Linked DNA regions of Aliamphritea ceti. The protein of the gene in region 1 interacts with the protein of each later gene in a pairwise test. Links are inferred from orthologs where the notes say so. Each region holds a gene or a part of one and is shown on either strand. Other genes may lie near its edges. The genes, in order: ctaD and OCU49_RS07330.

Evidence for each region.
Region 2: the proteins of ctaD (region 1) and OCU49_RS07330 interact in binary tests that used the Escherichia coli proteins (3 or more experiments, as listed by UniProt). The link is inferred for Aliamphritea ceti from one-to-one orthologs.

What each region holds. Positions count from the first base shown.
Region 1 is NZ_AP025282.1:4,640,269-4,647,765, forward strand. Bases 1,800-4,749 are described here. They hold ctaD (cytochrome c oxidase subunit I), read right to left. Parts: upstream 4,092-4,749; coding sequence 2,508-4,091; downstream 1,800-2,507. Other genes in these bases: OCU49_RS20955 (cytochrome c oxidase subunit 3), read right to left, coding at 1,800-1,929; OCU49_RS20960 (cytochrome c oxidase assembly protein), read right to left, coding at 1,926-2,498; coxB (cytochrome c oxidase subunit II), read right to left, coding at 4,101-4,749. Outside these bases: OCU49_RS20940 (redox-active disulfide-containing membrane protein), read right to left, coding at 1-4; OCU49_RS20945 (SURF1 family protein), read right to left, coding at 4-771; OCU49_RS20950 (twin transmembrane helix small protein), read left to right, coding at 823-1,044; more of OCU49_RS20955, read right to left, coding at 1,045-1,799; more of coxB, read right to left, coding at 4,750-5,213; protein-methionine-sulfoxide reductase heme-binding subunit MsrQ, read right to left, coding at 5,914-6,519; protein-methionine-sulfoxide reductase catalytic subunit MsrP, read right to left, coding at 6,510-7,497. UniProt on the Escherichia coli protein: Cytochrome bo(3) ubiquinol oxidase is the terminal enzyme in the aerobic respiratory chain of E.coli that predominates when cells are grown at high aeration.
Region 2 is NZ_AP025282.1:1,596,461-1,603,878, forward strand. Bases 2,429-5,299 are described here. They hold OCU49_RS07330 (pyridoxal phosphate-dependent aminotransferase), read left to right. Parts: upstream 2,429-3,226; coding sequence 3,227-4,372; downstream 4,373-5,299. Other genes in these bases: OCU49_RS07325 (nucleoside recognition domain-containing protein), read left to right, coding at 2,429-2,986; OCU49_RS07335 (amidohydrolase), read left to right, coding at 4,360-5,154; OCU49_RS07340 (hypothetical protein), read right to left, coding at 5,191-5,299. Outside these bases: OCU49_RS07310 (ABC transporter permease), read left to right, coding at 1-249; OCU49_RS07315 (DUF3299 domain-containing protein), read left to right, coding at 280-834; pbpG (D-alanyl-D-alanine endopeptidase), read right to left, coding at 835-1,752; more of OCU49_RS07325, read left to right, coding at 2,048-2,428; more of OCU49_RS07340, read right to left, coding at 5,300-5,676; OCU49_RS07345 (phnA protein), read left to right, coding at 6,106-6,510; OCU49_RS07350 (hypothetical protein), read left to right, coding at 6,713-7,418. UniProt on the Escherichia coli protein: Shows aminotransferase activity with methionine and histidine as substrates, and to a lesser extent also with phenylalanine.

The DNA.
Region 1 (7,497 bases):
TCATTACTTATCTCCTTTATTAGCCGCAGTCACTTTGACTTGTTTCATCCAGCTAGCTGTACCGGAAGTTCGCCAAACAAACACAATTAAGCAAATCAGTAATGCAAAACTCATCATGAACCACTGAAACGCATAACCTATATGTCTCTCAGGTGGCATATTCACTCTCGACCAGCCTACCTGCACGCCTGCGACCAGAGGAAAGTCCATTTGCACTACCTGTGGATAAAGTTCAAACCCTAATGAATCTTTTATAGCTTGCAGATCAATCTGCTGGATACGCTGCGGCCAATACTCCTGCCACTGCGTTATTCCTAAGGAAAAACCTTTTACTGGCGTAATCAACCTACCTTGAATCTCTATATCGCCAGTAGGCAAAGCAATCTTGGGTAAGTTATTACGGTTCACATCTGCATTCAGCCAACCCAGATTCAGTAACACATATTCAGGAGACCCTTTCACTTCCAAAACAACCAGTAATTCATAACCAGCCTTTCCCTGACGAATCTTGTTATCCAAAAACATGAATTTCTGATCCAGCAAACGCCCTTTCAACTTTACCTTTATTCCATCTTCCCCAGCGTTAGTACCAATCAATCTAGGCAAATAAGAAAGTGTTGGTAAGGTTGCTTCCCAGCGGTCCAAAATCTGTTGTTTATATTCAGCACGCTCCAATTGCCAAAAACCTAATCCCAACATAACCGGTACCAGAATTAACAACACACCAAATACAACTCGCTTGCACCAACCCCAGCTATGTTCTTTACTCATATCAGTATCCCTTAAGCGGATTCCGTTTTTTTCACACGGAGTATCCAGATCATGCTGATAAAAACTGCCATTCTGATATTGCTTGCCGCGGTGCTTTACTCATTATTTTCCGGTTTGTATTTCCTCGTCCGTGATCAGGGCGCATCTCACCGAACGATACATGCACTATCTGTACGTATAACCCTAACCGTTCTGCTTCTTGCCTTACTTATTTACGGTGTTTACTCCGGCGAACTAATGATTCGCAGCCCGTTTCCTGTATCACCTAACTAATCAGAAAACATAAACAAACAGAAACAAACCAATCCAGACCACATCAACGAAGTGCCAATACCAGGACACGGCTTCAAAACCAAAGTGCTTTTCACTGTCAAAATGACCTTTAAGGATCCGTAACCAGATAATAATCAGCATTAAGGTTCCCAACGTCACATGCATGCCGTGAAACCCAGTCAAAATAAAGAAAGTAGCGCCATATATACCCGCATGAAGCGTTAAACCCAGTTCGTTATACGCTTCCGCATACTCAAGGGCCTGAAAGTAGACAAAAACAATTCCCAACAGGATTGTAATCAGCAACCAGCGCTTTATCGCACTCCGGTTATCTTGCTTCAGAGCTTTGTGAGCAAAGGTCACTGTCACGCTGGACGTTATCAACAAAACTGTATTCAGTAATGGCACATGCCAGGGATCAATAACTGCTTGCGGCCCCGGAAACAACTCCATATCAGGTGTAATAAAGAGCGGCCAGGTTGCTTCAAAGCCAGGCCATAACATGTTCGCAGTCCCTTTCTCACCTTCGCCGCCTAACCAGGGAACAGCTAAAGTGCGAACATAAAACAAAGCACCAAAAAATGCCGCGAAGAACATTACTTCTGAGAAAATAAACCAGCCCATTCCCCAGCGGAAAGAACGGTCCATTTGCGCAGAGTACAACCCCGCATGGCTCTCTTTGATAACATGACCAAACCAGCCAACTAGTATTAGCCCAAGCATTAATGTGCCGATTAACAGCATGACTAATCCCATGCCTCCACCTGCATCAGCAGATAATGCATTGATCAGATTGCCGGCACCAAAAGCCATAAGAAACAAAGCAACAGATGCAAGTATTGGCCAGCGGCTTTCTTCGGGAACGTAATAGGTTGCACTGCTCATAGTTGAACCTCCTCACTGCCTGACGCAGCGGCGAGTGCATCTTCAGGTGTAATATCGAATAAGGTATACGAAAGCGTTATAGTTTTAATATGCTCGGGAAGTTCGTCATCTAACACAAAGAGCAATGGCATTTCCCGCTGTTCTTTTGCATTCAAAGGCTGTCGTTCAAAACAAAAGCAGTTTACTTTTTGTAAATACTGAGCTGCTTCCGCCGGGGCAACGCTGGGAACAGCTTGAGCAATCATATAGCGATCAGTAGGATTAGAAGCAATATAGGCCGTTTGCTTCATTTCGCCGATATACACCTCAATGCTGGATTCACTTGGACGAAACCCCCATGGCATGCCAGCATTATTAACCGCGATCAGCTGTACCTTCACTCTTCGGTTCATATCACTGGCTACGGCTTCCTGGAGCGGACCGGTATTCAACACTTTGCCATTAATCCCAGTCACACGGCAAAACACGTCATACAAAGGCACCAGTGCAAACCCGAACCCAAACATCAGTACACAACTGAGTGTCAGACGAATAATCAGGCGACGGTGCGTTGAGGTAGGCTCAGCCATAAAGTCACCTTACTCAACTTTAGGAGGCTGACTGAAGCTATGATACGGCGGCGGTGAAGACAACGTCCACTCAAGCCCGTGCGAACCTTCCCAAACACGGTCAGTAGCTTTTTTACCGCCTTTCGCACAACAAACAATATTGTAGATAAACAACAGTTGTGAAAAGCCGAACAGGAAAGCCCCCACCGAAGCCACCATATTAAAATCAGCAAACTGCAGTGCGTAATCAGGAATTCGACGCGGCATACCCGCCAGACCAATAAAATGCATCGGAAAGAAGGTTATATTCACGCCAATAAAAGATAACCAGAAATGCAGTTTCCCCATAGATTCGTTATACATATTACCGGTCCACTTTGGTAACCAGTAATAGGTTGCAGCCATGATTGAGAAAATAGCACCGGGCACCAGCACATAGTGGAAATGTGCGACTACGAAATAGGTATCGTGATATTGAAAATCCACCGGCGCAATCGCCAGCATAAGTCCAGAAAACCCACCGATAGTAAATAGCACCACAAAAGCAACAGCGAACAACATCGGTGTTTCAAAAGTCATTGATCCCCTGAACATTGTGGCAATCCAGTTGAACACCTTCACACCTGTAGGTACTGCAATCAGCATCGTTGTGAACATGAAGAAAAGCTCGCCGATCAATGGCATACCGACAGTGAACATATGATGCGCCCAAACCACAAAGGAAAGAATCGCAATTGAAGATGTGGCATATACCATCGAGGTATAACCAAACAGTTTCTTACGGGCAAATGTTGGAATAATTTCAGACACTATACCGAATGCCGGCAATATCATGATGTAAACTTCAGGGTGCCCGAAGAACCAGAATACATGCTGGAACAATACCGGATCACCGCCACCAGCCGCATTAAAGAAACTAGTGCCAAAATGAATATCCATCAACATCATGGTTACCACACCTGCAAGCACAGGCATGACAGCAATTAGCAGGAATGCAGTGATCAACCATGTCCAGACGAACAATGGCATCTTCATGAACGTCATTCCCGGTGCACGTAAATTAAAAATTGTCGCAATGATGTTAATTGCACCCATGATGGAACTAATCCCCATCATATGTACTGCGAAAATAAAGAAAGTCACACTCGGAGGCGCATAGGTCGTTGAAAGCGGCGCGTAGAACGTCCAGCCAAAATTAGGGCCACCGCCTTCCATAAATAAAGTCATCAGCATCATGCTAAAGGCAAAGGGCAGGATCCAGAAACTCCAGTTATTCATACGGGGAAGCGCCATATCCGGCGCCCCAACCATCATCGGTACCATCCAGTTAGCCAAACCGACAAATGCGGGCATAACCGCACCAAATACCATAATCAGACCATGCATAGTGGTCATCTGATTAAAAAACTCAGGCTGTATCAGCTGCAATCCGGGCTGAAACAGTTCAGCCCGGATAGTTAAGGCCATGCACCCACCCACCATAAACATCACCAAACTGAATATCAGATACATGGTGCCTATATCTTTATGGTTAGTGGTATAAAGCCAGCGGGTTATTCCTTTAGCCGGGCCATGGTGATGATCCGTAGATGCCGTTTGCTCGAGCGTACTCATACCAGCCCCCTACTCTTCTTTCAGCTGCTTGATTTGCTGCGGTGTAATCATTCCACCAGCATTCCCCCAGGCGTTTCGCTCATAGGTAATGACCGCGGCAAGGTCGACGTCACTTAACTGCTCTCCAAATGCCTGCATTGCAGTCCCTGCCCTGCCGTGCACTACAATTCTTGCGTGCTCCAGCCCATCACCCGACATCAACGGTGTATTCACCAATCCCGGGAATGCGCCTGGTATGCCCTGACCATTTGCCTGGTGACACGCCATGCAACTGGTTTGATAAACAGCCTCACCTTTTGTGATCAGCTCCTCCATTGTCCAGGTCTGATCCGCGGCAGCTTGCTCTGCTTCCTGTGCCTGATTTTGTGAAGCTAACCATTGCTGATAATCCGCCTCACTTCTTGCATCAACAACGATTGGCATAAAACCATGATCCCGTCCGCATAACTCAGCACACTGGCCGCGATAAATTCCTGGTTCATCAATGACCGTCCAGGCTTCATTAATAAAACCGGGAATCGCATCCTGTTTAACCGCCAGTGCAGGCACCCACCAGGAATGAATTACATCATTAGCCGTGATCAGAAAGCGTACTTTTTTACCCACAGGAATCACCAGTGGCTGATCCACTTCCAGAAGATAGTTTTCACCTTTAGTTGCTTTGTTATTAATCTGATCCTGAGGTGTGGAAAGATTACTGAAGAAATCAATATCCTGATCCAGATACTGATAGCGCCATTTCCACTGATAACCAGTGACCTGAATATTAATATCCGCTTCTGATTTATCGTACATTTGAATGAGTGTTTGACTGGCAGGTACTGCCATCGCGACGAGTATTCCGAACGGAACAATTGTCCATAGAACTTCCACCCAGAGATGCTCATGAAAATGCTGAGCTTTAGCGCCCCTGGATTTACGGTGATAGATAATCGACCACAACATCACGCCAAACACCACTACCGCAATAGCGACGCAGACGTAAAAAATAATCATATGAAGATCAAATATTGCATGACTTATTTCAGTCACGCCTCTCACCAGATTTACTTCCCATTCCGCAAATACAGCTGGCGAAATGACAAACCCTGACAGCAGCAGGGCCAATCGGTTGCATCGCATACAGAGGTCTCCTTGCTACCGGATAACGGGTAAAATTAAACGGTTGTGCCTAAGGCCTTTCTTTGTTTTTTATTCTTCAGCAATTAACAACTTAGTCGAAGGAAGTATAGCAGCAGATATTCACAGGCAAGGCGACAGTCCGCCGATAACGGGATACAGAGTGGCAAGAAACACATGATAGGTTATGCCTCAGCCAGCATGGATAACGGGCCGCAGCAAAATAAGATAACGCCAGAAAAAAAGTGAAAAAAAATATCTTCACTGTTCAAAAAACAGACAAAAACAGGCTAAGAATCAACCCTTTTAAAAGCAAGTCAAAAGACTAAATATACTGTATCAACTCAGAACAACGGGCTTTAATTCGCTAGCCCAGGAAGACAACGAGTAACCAGTAGAGCATAAAAATAATAACAGCGATAAGCGCTAAACTGGATAGCAGACTCAACAGCAAAGATGGTAACGGTGAACGCAGCCTCTTATCACGCCCAGTTGATCCGGATGTACTTATATGCAGGCTGACCAACAAAAGTTTGAAACATAGCTGTGCTAATCGTTTAAACCTAAGCAACAATACCGATATAAGATTAATACTTAACATTTTACCTCCCAGCCAAAATCTTACAGGCCAGGTGCATAACGTTTAGTACTCAGCCGCTCACCTTCACCGCAACTTCAGCAGGCTATCATCTGAATAGAATATTCATTTTTGATATTTAAGGTATAGACGATATCCCAATAATACCGCCAGTATCAGCCCATAAATCAATTGTTCATAGAAGCTGGCACGAATCTGCCAAATGAAGTGCAACATCACCAAAAGACTGGCGGGATATATCCAACGGTGCAACGTTTTCCAGCGCTTGCCCAACCTTCGCATCATGGATTTAGTTGAGGTAATCCCCATAGGGATAAGGATAATTAAAGCCAGAGCACCAACAACAATATAGGGACGCTCTGTCAGTTCACGGAAGAACAAATCTGATCGCCAGCCAATCAGAAAAGTTGCAAACGCCAATAGATGTAGCACCGCATAAAATAATGCATAAAGGCCCATCATTCGGCGAAATTTAAGTGCCCAACCCCAGCCGAAAAAATGCCTCACGGGTGTGATTGCCAGGGTTATCCACAGAAAATTAATCGACCAGGTGCCCATTTCATCAACAATAAACTTGGCAGGATCCGTGCCCAGATCATTACCGAAGCCAAGCAATAGTAAGTTTGCCAACGGCCACAGTGGTAACAGAAACAATAGCCACCAACGCAGGCGCATCTGAGCGACAGAAGAGAATGGTAAATTCAGTACCATTTCTTGAGATCCATCCCCTTATACATTTGCGCAACTTCTTCGCCATAACCATTGTACGGTTTGGTATCAACAATATTCGGGGAAAGCAAAGAAGACGGTAAGCGACGTTCAGTCGCCTGACTCCAGCGAGGATGATCAACCTCTGGATTTACATTGGCAAAGAACCCGTATTCACCAGGGGCAATTATGTTCCAGCTGCTAGCCGGCATTTCCTCTACAAACTCAATCTTCACAATCGACTTTATAGATTTAAAACCATACTTCCAGGGTACCACTAAACGTAACGGCGCACCGTTTTGCGGTGGTAATGCGTTCCCATATACCCCTACTGCCATCAGTGTCAGTGGGTTCATGGCTTCATCCAGTCGTAAGCCTTCAACATACGGCCAGTCGATGGTGGAGAAAATACTATCCTGCTCAGGCATCTGCTCTTTATCAACTAAAGTTTCAAAACGAACAAATTTTGCTTTTGAGGTTGGTTCAAAGCGCTTGATCAGATCAGCCAACGGGAACCCTAACCAGGGAATCACCATCGACCAGGCTTCTACACAACGTAAACGGTAAATACGGTCTTCAAGCGCATGAGGTTTAAGAATATCTTCCAGATTGTACTTACCCGGTTTAGCCACTTCACCAGCAATTTCGACCGTCCAGGGATCAGTCTGGAAGTCCTGTGCTTTACGAACAGGATCACGCTTATCTGTACCAAACTCGTAGAAATTGTTATGCGTAATCGCGTTGTAGTAAGGCGCGGGCTCTTCTGTCGTAGAAAAAGCGTCATTTCGCACAGCAGCAGCCAACTGAGCCCGCATCCATTCAGGACCAGGATACTGCGGCAAATCGGCAGGAATATCGTACTCAAGCGCTCGCGCCAGAGATGGCAAGCCAAGGGAAGAAACCGCCGCCAGGCCGAGACCGGCTTTCATAAACTGGCGACGATTACGGTAAATCGATTCGGGGGTTATTTGCGAAGACTTA
Region 2 (7,418 bases), 3.0 Mb from region 1 along the record:
GTAATGGAAACCTGTTTGCTGACATTGCTGGGTATTTTGCTGGGAACTGGCTTATTATTTATGGTTTTGGCGGCAGGTTTGAATTTGCTGGAAACTGAGTTTGGCTTATATCTGCAACTTACCTGGCTGAGTTTACATGAGCTTGGATTGCTCGGAGCTATTTTTGTCGCGGGTTTATGTACCGGTTTAATACCGGGCTATAGGGCTTACCGTTATTCACTGGCTGACGGTATGACTATTCGTATTTAATGACTGATATTTATCTGATGGAGTAACCGGGTGTTTAAATTCTGTCTGTCCGCTTTGCTGGCGGCTTTACTGTGGATCTCATTACCTCTGACTGCAAGCGCAGCAGAGACATTCAATGGTGAGCCGGTTGAAGAACTCGACTGGGAAGTATTAATGCCAGCGGATTACAACATCGAAGCTATTTTTGCTGCCAGTGCCGATCAGTACAGCAGCCTGGATGATTTCGACCCGTTAGCAGATATTAAATTTAAAGCGATGATGCAAGCACTGAGTTCGGCGCCAGTGGTGCCTGAAATGGACGGCAAGATGATTCGTATTCCCGGTTTTGTCGTACCGCTGAGTGAAGAAGGTTCCCGGGTGACGGAGTTCTTTTTAGTACCGTATTTTGGTGCTTGTATCCATGTGCCGCCACCGCCTTCAAATCAGATGATTCATGTAGCGTTTGAACCAGGTACGAATGTTGAAAATCTGTATGACGCTGTCTGGGTAACCGGAAAGTTAAAAGTCGCGACGGTTGCTCATGATTTGGGAACCGCCGGATATGTCATGGATGCATTTCAGATTGAGCCTTACGAAGAGGGCTAATCAGCTTTCGTTAGCAGCTAATTGTGTTGCTTGTCTTTCTTTATACAGTGCCAGCTGTTTTTTCTCATAGTTACGGGCATTCTGGCTGACTTTGCCCGTTTCACCTTTTGTTAGCCATCGTTTTACCCGCCCAGCATCGCCTATGGGAGTCCGTTTTCCGTATGAATTCAGGAATACCATTGCCAGTTTTTTACCTTTAACTTCCGTCACCATTACCAGGCAACGCCCGGCAATATCTAAGTATCCGGTCTTAGTGATATCTATTGGCCAGCTGGTGCGATGTACCAGAGGGTTGGTATTACCGTAGCCAAGACGGTAGCGAGGGCCTTTGAAGTTAGCTGTGAACTGGCCGGTAGTACTGAATTCACGAAGTTTAGGGTACTTAGCCGCCGCCAGAGCCATTTTCGCCAAATCTGATGCCGTTGCTACATTGTTGGGCGATAAACCGCTTGGGTCTGCAAAGCGGGTTTGATTCATGCCCAGCTCTGCGGCCTTATCATTCATTGCCTGAACAAAGGCTTTGCTGCCACCCGGATAGTTAGTTGCCAGCGTCATTGACGCAAAGTTCTCTGAAGACATCAGGGCGATCCGCAGCGCATCTTTACGGCGCAGGCGGGAGTCTATTCGGATACGGCTGTAATAGTTATTAATGGCTTGCTTGTCAGCTTTAGTGAAGGTGATGTATTCGTTCAGATCCTGTTCGGCATCCAGAATAACCATTGCCGTCATTATTTTTGTGACAGAGGCAATCGGTACCTGCATATCGGCATTCTTTAGCAACAGCGGATCGGTTTCATTGTCAGCAAGTACAGCGACGCTGACAGAAGCAAGTTGAGGGAGTTTTTCGGAAGAGGACTGTGTACCAGCCTGAATACAAGCACTAAAAAATATAACTATTGAAAAAAGTGCTGATCGCATAGTCATTGCCTTTGAACACGTGTTAGAAATTGGGTAATGCACGTGGTGCAGTATTAATGCACAGATGTAAAAAGAAAAACGACACACCGTTCAATATACCCAATATGGTGAGTAATGAAAGATTTTGTTAAGTTTTTGTACACCGTTAAGTCTGTGTAAGACCACCTGAGAGCGAATTGGTGCCATTGCCGTTATAAAGGAAAGGTCAGACCGGTCGTAAAATATTTCAGACCAGAAATGTAGCTTTGCGTAAAATTGCCGGTTTTTATCTGCGGTTAGATATGGAGCATTACCAGTGGAGCAGATTGTCCCGTTAATTTTAGAGTCTGGCCGAACGGCCGTTGATATGGCCCTGTATCTGTTGATGCCGGTAATGGTAGTCATGCTGGCACTGATGAAGTTGCTGGAGGCTAAGGGGGTACTGGCATTCATAGCCAATCTGTTGTCACCTCTGTTACGGATATTTGGTATCCCCGGTATGGGTGTATTTGCCATCGTTAAGATTCTGTTTGTCAGCTTTTCAGCACCGATTGCGACTCTGGCGGTTATGGATAAAGACGGTACCGCCCGGCGTTCAATTGCGGCAACACTGGCTGTAGTACTGACTTTGTCGCAAGCCAATGTAGTGTTTCCCCTGGCAGCAGTGGGTCTTGATCTGGGCGTTATGATGCTGACATCTGTAGTGGGTGGTCTGGTCGCCGCCAGCGCTACCTATTACTGGTTTGCCCGACAGCCTGTCTGGGATGATGGCGATCAGAAAGACCATGCGGTAGAAGCAGAAAAGCCAGAGCCGAAGAGCATCATGCAGATTATGTCTGACGGTGGTCAGGAAGGTATTAAAATCGTTATCAGTTCGATTCCTTTACTGATACTGGCTATATGTCTGGTGAATGTGCTGAAGCTTACCGGTGCCATTGAGGGCATTACCTGGTTGTTATCTCCACTGCTGGAGTTACTGGCGTTACCGGAAGCTGCGGTATTACCTATTGTGACTAAGTTTATTGCCGGTGGCACGGCGATGATGGGGGTAACACTGGATCTGCTGGATCAGGGAGCGCTGACAGTGACGGATCTCAACCGGATTGCAGGCTTCGCTATTAATCCGTTCGATGTTGTTGGCGTAGCTATTATTATTTCTGCCGGCAAGCGGGTAAGGCAAGTCGCGAAAGCTGCCATGCTTGGAGCCGCAATAGGGGTGCTCGTTCGTGGCGTGCTACATCTACTAATTTTTTAATGTGCTTGGCAGAACTAATCACGGGGCCAAAATTTTATAAGTTAGTGTCACTGCTAACTCTGATGGGTAATAGGTTTAGTGCTTTCAATTCTTTATTTTTAATATTGTCTGATGTTGCCCAGTGTTGCCAATTAGGCGCCAGTATTGAAAAGCTGAGGAAGTTACTGCGGTAGCTATCAACTGGGTGTAAGATTTTGTCAGAAACTGAAAATAACAGCGTACTGATAAAAGACTTTAATCGTGCATATAGATTCAAAATTACCAAAAGTCGGCACAACGATCTTTACCCGAATGTCGCAACTGGCAGCCGAAAAAAATGCTATCAATCTTTCACAGGGGTTTCCTGACTTTGACAGTCCACGTGAATTACTGGAACGGGTTAATTTTTATCTGCAACAAGGGCTGAATCAGTATGCGCCGATGACAGGGGCACCTTCTTTACGTCAGGCTATTGCTGAGAAAACCCAGCGTTGCTACGACGTGCTGCCGGATGCTGAATCTGAAATTACTGTTACCAGTGGTGCGACAGAAGCCATTTTTGCTGCGATCAGTGCTGTGATTCGTCAGGGCGATGAGGTGATTGTGTTTGATCCGGCCTACGACAGTTATGAACCGGCGATAGAGCTGAATGGTGGTACGGCTGTACATTTGCAGTTGAACAGTGGTGATTTTAGTTTACCACTCGATACGTTGGCTCAGGCAATTAACACCCGTACCCGGATGGTGATTATTAACTCTCCGCATAACCCCAGTGGAGCAGTACTGAGTGAAACTGAGCTGGACGGTCTGGAAAAGCTATTAGCCGGCACCGAAATATTGCTGCTCAGTGATGAAGTGTACGAGCATATTTATTTTAATGGCAGTCAGCATCACAGTGTACTTACCCGACCTGCTTTGGCTAGCCGCAGCTTTGTGGTGTCTTCTTTCGGAAAAACCTTACATACCACCGGCTGGAAGCTTGGGTATTGCGTGGCGCCTGAGGCGCTGAGTAAGGAATTGCGTAAGGTTCATCAGTATCTGACGTTCAGTTCGGTACATCCTATGCAGTGTGCCGTTGCAGATTATCTGCAGACGCATCCGGAGCATTATCTGCAGTTGCCGGCATTTTATGAAGCCAAGCGGGACCTGTTCTGTTCACTGATGCAAAAAAGCCGTTTTAAGTTTTCGACTACGGCCGGTACTTATTTTCAGCTGATGGATTATTCAGCGATAGATGACCAGAAAAGTGATATTGAGTTTGCTGACTGGCTGACAGAGCAGGGTGTTGCGGCAATCCCCATTTCAGTCTTTTATCAACAGCCGCCGGCGCAGAAACTTATCCGTTTTTGTTTTGCCAAAGAAGACAATACTCTTGAGAAGGCCGCGGAAATATTATGCAAAATTTAGTTCAGGACGAATTGACCGTTGTACTGGTTCAGCCAGATATTAAGTGGCAGAGCCCGGCACAGAACTGTGAAATGTATGTACGCATGCTGGATGAACATTCAGCCAAGGCTGATGTGATAGTGCTCCCTGAAATGTTTGCCACTGGTTTTTCTATGGATAGCCGTAAAGCGGCCCAGAATATGGATGGTGAAAGTATCGTTTGGATGAAGCAACAGGCGGCACAGCGAAATGCTGCTGTCTGTGGCAGCCTGGCAATTATTGAGGATGGTGAATACTACAACCGGATGCTCTGGGTTGAGCCTGATGGTAGCGTTCAGTTTTACGATAAACGTCATCTGTTCCGCATGGCAGGCGAACACGAGCGTTACCAGAGCGGGGAAGGTCGTGTTGTGGTCAACTTTCGTGGCTGGGATATATTACTGCAAGTGTGTTATGACTTACGTTTTCCTGTTTATTCACGCAACCGCAATGACTATGATCTGGCGTTGTATGTGGCAAACTGGCCAGCGGTACGCCGCTATCCGTGGCGGACATTATTAGCTGCCAGAGCAATTGAGAACCTTTGTTATGTTGTTGGTGTAAACCGGGTAGGGGTAGATGCCAATCAGCTTGAATACAGCGGAGACAGTATGCTGTTGGATTTCAAAGGCGAAATTATGTGTGATGAGGTGCAGGGTAAAAGCTTCTGCGCCAGTAAAACTTTATTAAAAACAGATCTACTGGCGTTTCGGGAGCAATTCCCTGCTTATCAGGATGCCGATGATTTCACACTGACGCTGTAATTTCATTCGCCTGTTGTTGGTAAGGCTGCGTTGTTATCAGTGAAGATGACGACGCAAGCTCTTTTGGTAGGTTGCTGTTTCTGCCAGACAATCCGGATATCCTTCAAACGCGCCATGCTGATGACTATGCTGCTTGAGTCGCTGAATAGATTCCTGCAGGTTAAGGCTCAGCGGGTAATATTCAGATGCACTGCTTTTTGCCAGATCAATCAGTCGGTAGTGAATTGAGAGTAAGAAGTGTAATTCCAGATCGGTACGGCCACTGCGGCGACAACAGCCAGCAAGCCTTTGACCAGCGGTAATAAAATGTTTCAGGTGGGCAAAATCCTGCTGCTCAGTCTGGCAATCAAATAGCAACCACTCGGCGGCTTCAAAGCTACATCCCAGTACCCGAAAAGCGTCAGCCCACTGCTCTGCCTGCAAAAAAGAATCACCCTGCCGCATCCATTCATGCCAGTGACTGAGTACCTGATTTTCATCCTGAAGAAGTTGCTGGCGGTGAGTTTCGCAAAGAAAGCGCATAGTTTTAATTCCGTAAATCTAAATGATAACGATTATCATATTTATGTAATCCTCAACTGTAAAGTGACATATGTCATTTTTATGGGTCTTACAGGTATAAACGGGAAAAAATTTCAAAATGAGTTTTGTTGCATATGCAACTGACCACTTGGTAAAAGCCGTGCTTAATAGGCATGTAACAGCAGTGAACGTGCCGCTAACACCTGAAAAATCTATTATTTCACAATAGTTAAAGTGTTTAAATTTTTCTTATAACTTATTGAAATAAAGGAGATATATTGATTTTTAAGTTGTAATTCTGGCGACCTGACTAATACTTAGTGTCAACGCTGTATATGGAATGGACTCGTGTTAAGGCCTGTACAGTTTGTAGGGCAACACCTATTACAAAGTGCTGTTTGCAGGTCTTACTGAGTATGGGGGTGATGTATGTCCAGAGGACATGCTAAACATTATGAAGGTCATTATGGCCTGTCGATGTTCGGTAAAGATTTAGTGCGCCGTTGCAGCGCACATTGTGAACTGTGTGACGCGCAGGGTGTGAAGCTGTCGGTGTATGAAGTACCGCCGGTTCTGACTGAGCCTGATTATGATCACTGCATTATGATTTGTGGTACTTGTCAGAAGCAGATTATGCGGCCCAGGTTAATTGATCATAATCACTGGCGATGTCTGAATAACTCTATCTGGAGCGAAGTGGTTCCGGTCAAAATGCTGTCTGTCGCTATGCTTCGTTATATCAACCAGCAACATGCCTGGCCAGGAGCCTTACTGGAACAGGTATATCTGGATAACGATGAAGAGAAGTGGATAGAGCAGATAGAAATTTGCTGACAAAAATTTATTTTCTAACATTTCTTGCTTTAAAGCTGCGATAAAAACTGCTTATTAATCAAAGTAGGTTAAATATTAATCAGTGCCTTAGTTGGCTATTGGTTATTAGTAAATACCAAACTGATTGAATTTAGGCCTTAAGTTTGTGGAATCAGTGTCGATAAACAGACCATTGATCCACTTAATATACAGGGCCTGCACGATGGACATTTCACAGTTACCGTCCTCGAACTTATTCAGTAATCCTCTTTCTTCTGACCGGACTCCGGGGCGTAATGAACGATTAGACCCGCCGGGACAGACGCAATCTGATGAAGTATCACGTCGTGGCAGTTCGCAGGCAGTAGCTGCGTCAGAGCGTTTTACTGCTGCTGAAAGCTTTTCACTGACACTGGAAACCAAAGAAGGTGACAAAGTTACCATCGAGTTCAGTGGACAGGACAGCTTCAGAGCCAGTATTGCAGGCGTCAGTAATAACAACGGCCAGGCAGCAAGCGTTTCGTTAGAGCAGTCTTCCAGCAGTTCTTTTGGATTCAGTGTCGAGGGCGACTTAAATGCTGATGAGCTGGATGCGATAACGAACCTGGTAAAAGACATGACAGGCATTGCCAATGATTTCTTCTCTGGCAATGTACAGGATGCTTTTAATACCGCTGCTAATTATCAGATGGATGGTGCTGAACTGGCGTCTATGGACTTCCAGCTGACCCGCAGCCAGACATATACCAGCACAGCAATGTATGAAAATGTGCAGCAAATGAATGATCCTGGCTTTGGGCTGCAGGGTCTACAGCCAATACGTGAAGGCCTGACAGAACAGCTGGGTAATGCGCATCAGATTATGCAGGACGCCACTGACTTTACACGTTCACTGCTAAACAACCTGATTGAGCAGGATGGCCGTTATA